Regions from separate parts of the Streptomyces sp. NPDC090083 genome, predicted to be linked through region 4. Evidence: riboswitches for the same ligand, from Rfam matches in the RefSeq annotation. Region 4 holds a riboswitch; each other region holds the start of a gene.
What was found. Region 4 has a riboswitch for cobalamin ahead of ACIPTO_RS20110 (DUF4430 domain-containing protein). Riboswitches for the same ligand answer to the same signal wherever they lie in the genome.
Positions count from the first base shown of each region.

Region 1: another riboswitch for cobalamin. It lies ahead of ACIPTO_RS17355 (CbtB domain-containing protein); the one in region 4 lies ahead of ACIPTO_RS20110 (DUF4430 domain-containing protein).
Region 2: another riboswitch for cobalamin. It lies ahead of metE (5-methyltetrahydropteroyltriglutamate--homocysteine S-methyltransferase); the one in region 4 lies ahead of ACIPTO_RS20110 (DUF4430 domain-containing protein).
Region 3: another riboswitch for cobalamin. It lies ahead of ACIPTO_RS17830 (CoA-acylating methylmalonate-semialdehyde dehydrogenase); the one in region 4 lies ahead of ACIPTO_RS20110 (DUF4430 domain-containing protein).

Region 1 covers NZ_JBIVED010000004.1:476,060-478,252, forward strand. Annotated here, with positions in the region: gene ACIPTO_RS17350 (CbtA family protein) at 55-921, opposite strand; gene ACIPTO_RS17355 (CbtB domain-containing protein) at 958-1,176, opposite strand; cobalamin riboswitch at 1,210-1,371, opposite strand; gene ACIPTO_RS17360 (hypothetical protein) at 1,374-1,718, opposite strand; gene ACIPTO_RS17365 (plasmid stabilization protein) at 1,762-2,088, opposite strand.
Region 2 covers NZ_JBIVED010000005.1:419,982-422,174, forward strand. Annotated here, with positions in the region: gene ACIPTO_RS21315 (SDR family oxidoreductase) at 1-218, shown strand, start outside; cobalamin riboswitch at 765-984, shown strand; gene metE (5-methyltetrahydropteroyltriglutamate--homocysteine S-methyltransferase) at 1,129-2,193, shown strand, end outside.
Region 3 covers NZ_JBIVED010000004.1:574,939-577,131, reverse strand. Annotated here, with positions in the region: gene ACIPTO_RS17835 (NAD(P)-dependent oxidoreductase) at 1-763, shown strand, start outside; cobalamin riboswitch at 834-1,021, shown strand; gene ACIPTO_RS17830 (CoA-acylating methylmalonate-semialdehyde dehydrogenase) at 1,241-2,193, shown strand, end outside.
Region 4 covers NZ_JBIVED010000005.1:146,675-148,867, reverse strand. Annotated here, with positions in the region: gene ACIPTO_RS20115 (hypothetical protein) at 1-87, opposite strand, end outside; cobalamin riboswitch at 745-880, shown strand; gene ACIPTO_RS20110 (DUF4430 domain-containing protein) at 1,014-1,502, shown strand; gene ACIPTO_RS20105 (cobalamin-binding protein) at 1,521-2,193, opposite strand, start outside.

The sequences.
Region 1 (2,193 bases), on a different contig from region 4:
GGACCGGGCGCGGTGATCTCGTCGATCACCGCGCCCGCCGTGGAGGGGAGTTGGTCACGCGGGGACGGGATCCTGCTCCGGTGAGGGAGCGTTCGCGTCCGGTCGGGCGGGGTTGAGGAGGCGCTCGGCGAGGGGAGCGAAGATCAGGCCCAGGGCCGCCCAGAGGATCAACTGCGCCGCTACCGAGTAGAAGCGGAAGCTGAAGAGCACGTCCGCCGGGAAGCCCGGATAGACGATGTTGCCCTTGGAGTCCTTCAGCGGGAGCGGGGTCTCGGTGGCCTGGTTGCCGAAGTTGGCCTTGTTGTACGAGAGATGGCCCAGCTGCGGCAGGAGCAGCATCACGATGCCGATCGCGACGACGAACGCGGCGCCCGCGAGGAGGGTCGCGTTCCAGTTGCCGTAGCGCTTCTGCAGGTACTTGCCGAGATAGACGGCGCCCGCGAGGAAGGCGATCGAGCAGACGACCATGATCAGGTACAGGGCGCTGCGCTGCTTGATGGTCTCTTCGTGGCCGATCGCGGGCGGGTTGGCCGGGTACTTCAGGAACGGCACCAGGTACATGCCGAGGAAGCCGCCGCCCGCGACGAGGAGGGCGAGGCTGCGGGCCCGGAGGCCTCCCGTGCGGCCGAGGCAGACCGTGTACGCGACGGCGAACAGGGCGCCCATCGCCATGCCGAAAAAGACCATGCCGACGCCGATGCCGACGTTGGCCTGGATGGTGCGGCTGAACAGGTCCGGGTCGGCTCCCTCGACGGGGATGCCCGCCGCCTTGTCCAGGGCGTTCTGCGCGGCGTCACGGCCGCTTTCGTAGTCGATGGCCTTCGCGATCTGCGGTTCGGCGAATATCCGCGCGAACACGAACGCGAGCAGGCCCGCCACCGCGCCGGCGAGTATGCCGCGCAGGATGAGCTTCTTTTCCATGTCGGGTTGTCCGTACGTCCAGGTGCCGGCGGAGGGTCAGTGGCAGGGGAAGCCCAGGAAGTGCCGGGCGTCGTGGACGAACTCGTGGACGTGCATGTCGTTGCCGAACACCGACACCGCACCCTGGTCCACACCGATGAAGTAGTAGACCGCCAGCGCGATCAGGGCCGTGCCGACCAGCCAGAGAATCGACTTGGACACCGGCAGGACGACCGGCGTGGACACCGGACGGGATGTGGAAATGCTGCTGCTCACAGTGAGCCCTCCTTCGGGATCGTGCGTCCCTTGCGTGTACGGGCGAGTGAGGGCTCAGTGTCTGACTCGCCTGCCACCTCTCGGCGGCGGGCTCACAGTGGCGCGACCGTGCTGGAATTCCACCAGCTTCCTTATGCCTTCACTACACGGTGAGAGTACGGCGCGTCTCTCCGCACCGTCAATCACGCCTGCGATGCTCACCGCTTGGTCGTGAGCCGCAGGTCGACCTCCTGTTCCTGGTCTCCCGACGCGGTGCCCCGCTCGTCCACGGCGAACGTGACGTTCAGGGCTTCGCGGAGCTGGTCGACGGCGACGTAGCCGCCCTGGATCGTGGCGGAGACCGAACCTTCCAACGGCAGGGGCTCGGTGGGGATCCACTCCTGCGTCGGCTCGAACTCGGCGGTCCACACGGCGGTGCGGTCACCCGGCTGTTCCTGGGGGACGTCGTCGAAGGAGCGGTCGGTGGGGAACGCGGCGCGCAGGACGCCGAAGACGGTCGCGGCGTCCTCCTTGGACGCTCCGGTGAGGGACACGGTGGCCATGGGGGTTCTCCTTGAGGTGATGCCGCGGGGGCGATCGGGCGGGTCAGCGGCCGAGGGCGCGGGCCAGTTGCTGCTTGTTCATCGACGAACGGCCGTCGATGCCGCGCTTCTTCGCCTCCGCGTACAGCTGGTCCCTCGTCGGTCCCTGCGCGCCGCGATGCGAGCGCTGGCCGCCGCGCTGCGAGGCCGACTTGGGGTCGCGGGTGGACGTCCTGCTCGCGGTCCTGGACTCACCGGCGCGGGCCCGCTCCTTGTTCACGGTGCGCGCGGCGATCTCCTTCGCCCTGCCCTCGGGGACACCTCGCTTCTCGGCACCTTCCTTGATGTGCTCGTACTGGCGCTCGCGCTTCGCGCTGGATCCTCGGGGCACGGTGCCCTCCTTCTCTCCGTACTCGGGAACGGCCTCCGGCGTGCTCGGCCGTTCTCCGGCGACTTCCCAGGTACCCGTCGTCCGCCGCTTCTCACGCGGGGCCCC
Region 2 (2,193 bases), 270 kb from region 4:
GCGGCCGCGAGGTCAGGCGAGTCGTACTGGACGACGAGGAATGGATCGCGGACAAGGTCGCGGACGGCATGCCGGAGGCGATGGCACGGCGGATGCTCACCAGGTACCAGGCCGCCCGCGAAGGCCGCTTCGCCGGCGTCGACCCGCTGCTGGCCACCCTGCTCGGCCGCGAACCCCGCAGGGTCGCCGCGCAGTTGGAGGACGGCACCACCGGCTGAGGAATCGACGAAAGGCTTGCGTGGAGTCAGAGTGTTCCTTCTGCGTTCGCGATGTCGCTCCGTATCTGAACGAGCGACGAGCGACGAGCTTCAGCTCCCACTGCCCACGGAGGCGGAAGCGCTGTCGCTAGGGCACGGTGGGACGGTGCGACGGGAAGAGACTGACGGGCTACGACCGCTACGACGCTGCCGTGCAGCAGGCGTTCATCACCGTCGCCCGCCGGATCCTCTTGCCGCCATTGACAGCAGGACACTCGGCATACCGCGTACGCCCACGCCGCCTCGTCCCACCTCCCGCGCGGCGTGGGCACGGCAGCGCGGCCCTGCCGACGAGATCAGCGCCCTGGAGGGGACGGGCATGGTCGCGAGGACCGTCTGACGCGGGCGTCAACTGGGCTCACCGCGCGGAGACTTGGGACCACTGCCAGGGAAGGTGACCCCTGCGTGTGCCTGCTCCCATCAGGTCCCGTCAGGCGCCGGACCGGGCAAGACCGCTCTCCGCTCCCGAATGCTGGACTCCGCTCTTCCCTTCGCCGCGCCACCGCGTAGGCTGACCACGCAGCTGGTTCGCCCCGTCATCCAGACGGACGCGTCGCAAGAGGGAACCCGGTGAGATTCCGGGACTGCCCCGCAGCGGTGAGCGGGAACGACCGCCGTCATACGCACTGGGCCCACACAGGGCCTGGGAAGCGACGGCCAGTAGGTGTCCTCCGTACGGAGGACGTGCCCGCGAGTCCGAAGACCTGCCACCTGCCCGCACGCGAAGCATTCGCGTACGGAATTCCGGTGACCTCGTGGGCGGGTCGGCGTGCACATCGGCGGCGGACACGACACCGCTCCGATCTGACGTTCCTTCGCGCTCACGTCCCGCCACCGGGATCCAGGGAGATATCTCGCGAAGGAGATTTCCGTGACAGCGAAGTCCGCAGCCGCGGCAGCACGGTCGACCGTGTACGGCTACCCCCGCCAGGGCCAGGGCCGGGAACTGAAGAAGGCCATCGAGGGCTACTGGAAGGGCCGCGTCGACGCCGACGCCCTCCGGACCACCGCCGCAAAACTGCGCCGCGCCAACTGGCTGCATCTGACGGACGCCGGCATCGACGAAGTGCCGACCGGCGACTTCTCCTACTACGACCATGTCCTGGACACCAGCGTCATGGTCGGCGCGATCCCCGCCCGCCACCGCGCCGCCGTCGAACTCGACGCGCTGGACGGGTACTTCGCGATGGCGCGCGGCACGCAGGACGTGGCGCCGCTGGAGATGACGAAGTGGTTCGATTCGAACTACCACTACCTGGTACCCGAGTTGGGCCCCGACACCGTCTTCACCGCCGACTCCGCCAAGCAGGTCTCGGAGTTGAAGGAGGCCCTCGCCCTGGGCCTCACCGCCCGCCCGGTCCTCGTCGGTCCGATCACCTACCTCCTGCTCGCCAAGCCCGCCCCGGGTGTCGCGGCCGACTTCGAGCCGCTGACCCTCCTGGACCGGCTGCTGCCGGTGTACGCCGAGATCCTCGCCGATCTGCGCGCGGCGGGCGCGGAGTGGGTGCAACTGGACGAGCCCGCCCTCGTACAGGACCGCTCCCCCGCCGAACTGAACGCCACCATGCGCGCCTACCGCGATCTCGGGGGCCTCACCGACCGGCCGCAGATCCTGGTCGCCTCCTACTTCGACCGGCTCGGTGACGCCCTGCACGTCCTCGCCAAGGCGCCGGTGGAGGGGCTCGCCCTCGACTTCACCGAGGCCGCTGCCGCCAACCTGGACGACCTGGCCGCGGCGGGCGGACTCCCGGGCAAGCGGCTCGTCGCCGGCGTCGTCAACGGCCGCAACATCTGGATCAACGACCTCCAGAAGTCACTGTCCACACTCGGCACCCTGCTGGGTCTCGCCGACCGCGTCGACGTGGCCGCGTCCTGCTCGCTGCTCCACGTGCCGCTCGACGCGGCCGCCGAACGGGACATCGACCCGCAGATCCTG
Region 3 (2,193 bases), on a different contig from region 4:
CGGGGCCGAGGTGGCGGCGGACCCCGCCGAGGTCTTCGACCGGGCCGAGGACATCGTGTTCCTCATGCTCGCCGACGAGACGGCCATGGACCTGGTGCTCGGCCGCGGCACCCCGGGCTTCGCCGCCCGGGTCGCCGGACACACCGTCGTCCACATGGGCACGACCTCCGCCGAGTACTCGGCCGGCCTCCAGGACGACATCCGCGCCGCCGGCGGGAGATACGTCGAGGCGCCGGTCTCCGGGTCCCGAGTCCCCGCCGAGCAGGGGCAGTTGGTGGGCATGCTGGCCGGGGACGCCGACGCGGTGGACGCCGTACGGCCGCTGCTCGCGCCCGTCTGCCAGGAGACGTTCGGCTGCGGAGCGGTACCGGGTGCCCTGCTGATGAAGTTCTCGGTGAACCTGTTCCTGATCACGCTCGTCACCGGACTGGCCGAGGCGTTCCACTTCGCGGACCGGCACGGGCTCGACCAGCGCCTGCTCCGGGACGTGCTGGACGCGGGACCGATGGCCAGCTCCGTCTCCCGGGTCAAGGGGCCCAAGCTGGTGACCCGCGACTTCACCGTCCAGGCCGCGGCGGCGGACGTACTGAAGAACAACCGGCTGATTGCGGACGCCGCCCGCGAGGCCGGCCTCGCCTCACCGCTCCTCGACATCTGCCATGCCCTCTACGGCGAGACCGTCGCGCAGGGCCACGGCGCCGAGGACATGGTGGCCGTCCTGCACGCGATCGAGGCCAGAACCGAGGAGGCGGCGCGGGGCTAGTCCCCCTCGCACTCCCCGTCACGCGCTCGACCCGGTGCCGATCGGTCGCCGGGACTGGATTTACTAGGACGTCCAACTATATATTCGTGGCCAAGGTCCGCGGTGCAGGGAAGCCGGTGTGAATCCGGCACGGTCCCGCCACTGTGACCGGGGAGTTCGCCGTCGAGCAGGACGCCACTGACGAGCTGGATGTCGGGAAGGCGGGCGGCGCGCGCTGATCCGGGAGTCAGGATACCGGCCGCGGTGTGTTCCGTGTTGTCCACGAGGATGGAGCAGACACGCATGGCACCGGTATGCGTTCACGATCCCGGCAGGCGCCCGCTTTCGGCCGGCGAACCTGACGAACATCGCACCGTCATGAGCTGACGGCCCCGCGCCATACGCGATCCCGCGCAATCCCCGCACACGTGCGCCTCCCGGCGCCCGTGCCGGTGGCGAGCGTGCCTCCCTGGACCCACCTGACGAGAGCAGGCAGTCATGGTCCGTGCACAAGACCGCGCCCCCGTGCGCGAGTTGACCCATTTCATCGGCGGCAAGCACGTCCCCGGCACCTCCGGGTCCTACGGCGACGTGTACGACCCCAACACCGGCGAGGTCCAGGCACTCGTGCCCCTGGCGAACCGCGCCGAGACCGAGGCGGCCGTCGCCGACGCCGTCCACGCCCAGCGCGAGTGGGGCGAGTGGAATCCGCAGCGCCGCGCCCGCGTCCTCCTGCGCTTCCTCCAACTCGTCGAAGGAGAGCAGGAGTCACTGGCCCGGCTGCTGTCCTCCGAGCACGGCAAGACCGTCGCCGACGCGCACGGAGACCTCCAACGCGGCCTGGAAGTGGTCGAGTTCGCGGCCGGTATCCCGCACCTGCTCAAGGGCGAGTTCACCGACAACGCCGGTACCGGCATCGACGTCCACTCCCTGCGCGCGCCGCTGGGAGTCGTCGCCGGGATCACCCCGTTCAACTTCCCCGCGATGATCCCGCTCTGGCAGGCCGCCCCCGCACTGGCCTGTGGGAACGCCGTCATCCTCAAGCCCTCCGAACGCGACCCGTCCGTCCCGCTCCGGCTCGCCGAACTCTTCCTGGAGGCGGGCCTGCCGCCCGGCGTCCTGAACGTGGTCAACGGCGCGCGGGAAGCCGTCGACACCCTCCTCGAAGACCCCCGTGTCGCCGCCCTCGGCTTCGTCGGCTCCACCCCGGTCGCCGCGCACGTCTACGCGACCGCCGCCGCCCACGGCAAACGCGCCCAGTGCTTCGGCGGCGCCAAGAACCACATGATCGTGATGCCCGACGCCGACCTCGACCAGGCCGTCGACGCCCTGATCGGCGCCGGATACGGCTCGGCGGGGGAGCGCTGCATGGCGATCTCCGTCGCCGTCCCGGTCGGCGAGGCCACCGCCGACGCGCTCGTGGCCCGCCTCAGGGAACGCATCGGCTCGCT
Region 4 (2,193 bases):
GCCGTCGCCGTCCCATTCGCCCACGAGCTCCGCAGGAACGGATCCCGTCGGGACCGTGGCCGCCGGAGGATCGGGCTCGGCATCCACGGGAACCGATGCGGAGGCGGAAGACCCGGAAGGAGCAGAGGCAGAGGAGACCGATGAGGACCAACTGGGAGAGGGAGGTGGGGACGATGACGAGGACAGTGAGGGTGAGTCAGACCTGCCGCATCCCGCCAGGAGAACGACCGAGAACATGGCGCCCCCGGCGCACCACATCGCCACCTGACGCATGAATTCACCCCTTGTTCCGGCGGGTCCACTTGGCTTGAAGCTTGCTGGATCTGTCAACTCTCAGGAACCGTAACGGCGTCGGCCCTTCCTTTGTGGCCTCCGATGCAAGTGGTCGAATTTGGCGTACAGCTGCCAAAACGCTTCACCGAATCATTCACAAACGGCCTTTTCGTGAACCGGAATCTATAGAAGTCAACCCAAGAGCTCGTAGCGGGATCTTGTTGGGGCGTGCTGGCGGCGCGGGGCCGAGGTGATGATCGCCCGAAAGGGCGCGTGGTTGTACCAGTCACCGACGAACTCGCCACCGGCACTCATGTCGTGATCCTCGGCGAGGGCGAGCAAACACGCGTGCGTTCGGGATTGCCCCAGCCCTGCTCCCGTTGACGTTCCGGCCGACTGTCCGTCCAGGACACCGACGTCCGAACCGGTCCTGGTGCCGGTCCGTCAACTGGCCCTAGGATGCGGTGGTTTCAGCACGTGCAAGGCAACACCCGCACCATCCGTGTGCGACCGGGGGAAGCCGGTGTGAATCCGGCGCTGACCTGCAACCGTGTGCGGCCCGTCCGGGCCGTGAGTCGGGGAACCCGGCGTGCACTGTGTACCGCTTCCCACTGTCATGGTCCGCAGCGCGAAGCCGAGAGCCCTGGTCCGCCGACACCGGCCGGTCTTCACCGGCCTGTTCCGTGCGCGGCCCGCTCGGTGCCGGGTCGCGGGCCGCCCACGCCAGGAAGGCACCGACCTTGCGCCGTACATCCGCACGCCGCGTCCTGATCGCCACCACGACCCTCGGCCTCGCCCTCGTCTCCGCCCCGGCCGTCGCCCAGCCGGAGGCGGTCGGCGGCGCCAACGCCCCGGTCCGGGTGAGCGTGACCGTGCAGGGGCCGGACGGGCTCCTCTACAAGGGGAGGATCAGAACCAAGGGGCACGACGTGACGACCGCGACCGGCGGCACTCACCACTGCGACGGGACGAACGGCGGCGCGAACCCCAGCGCCGTCCCGACCCCGACGGCCGCGCTCGACGACGCCGCCCGCAAGCATCACTTCACGTGGGACGGCACCTGGTACGCCTCGTTCGACGACTACTCGGTCGACACCATCAAGAACGTCAGCGGCGGCGCCAGTGCCTACTGGAACATCTCCGTCAACGGCACGCCCACACCGGTCGGCGGCTGCCAGTTCAAGCTGAACGCCGGCGACAAGGTGGCCTTCACCTGGACCGCCTTCTGAGCAGAGGGGTTGCGAGGGTCACAGGGCGCGGGCCTCGGAGGCCGTGACCGGCTTTCCGGTCCGCACCCCGTGCAGGACGTGGGCCAGCACCTCCGCGCCGCGCACCACGCGCGGCCCCGGGCGGTTGAAATAGGACGGTCCGTCCAGCACCCAGACCCGGCTGTCGCGCACGGCGGGCAGTTCCGCCCAGCCCGGCAGCGCGGTCAGCAACTCCGCCTCTCGCAGGGTCCGTTCGGGCGGGAAGCCGCACGGCAGGACGAGCACCACGTCCGGTCGTGCGGCCCGCACCGCCTCCCACGTCATGGACTTGGTGTGTTCGCCCGGCGCGGCGAGCAGCGCCTCGCCCCCGGCCGCCGCGATCTGCTCGGGCACCCAGTGTCCGGCGGGCCACAGCGGGTCGAGCCACTCGATCGCCACGACCCGGGGACGGGACCGTCCGGCGACCGAGGCGCGGACGTGGTCCAGCCGCGTCCGCAGCTCGGCCCGCCGCTGCTCCGCGTGCGCCCGCACGCCGAGCAGCTCACCGACCGTGACCAGACAGTCCAGCACGTCGTCCAGGGTGCGTGGCTCCAGGCTCAGTACGCGGGTGTCCGCGTCCAGCAGCCGCACCGTTCGGCTGACCTTCTCGTACGACACCGCGCAGACATCGCACAGGTCCTGCGTGAGCACCACGTCGGGGCGCAGGGTCGCC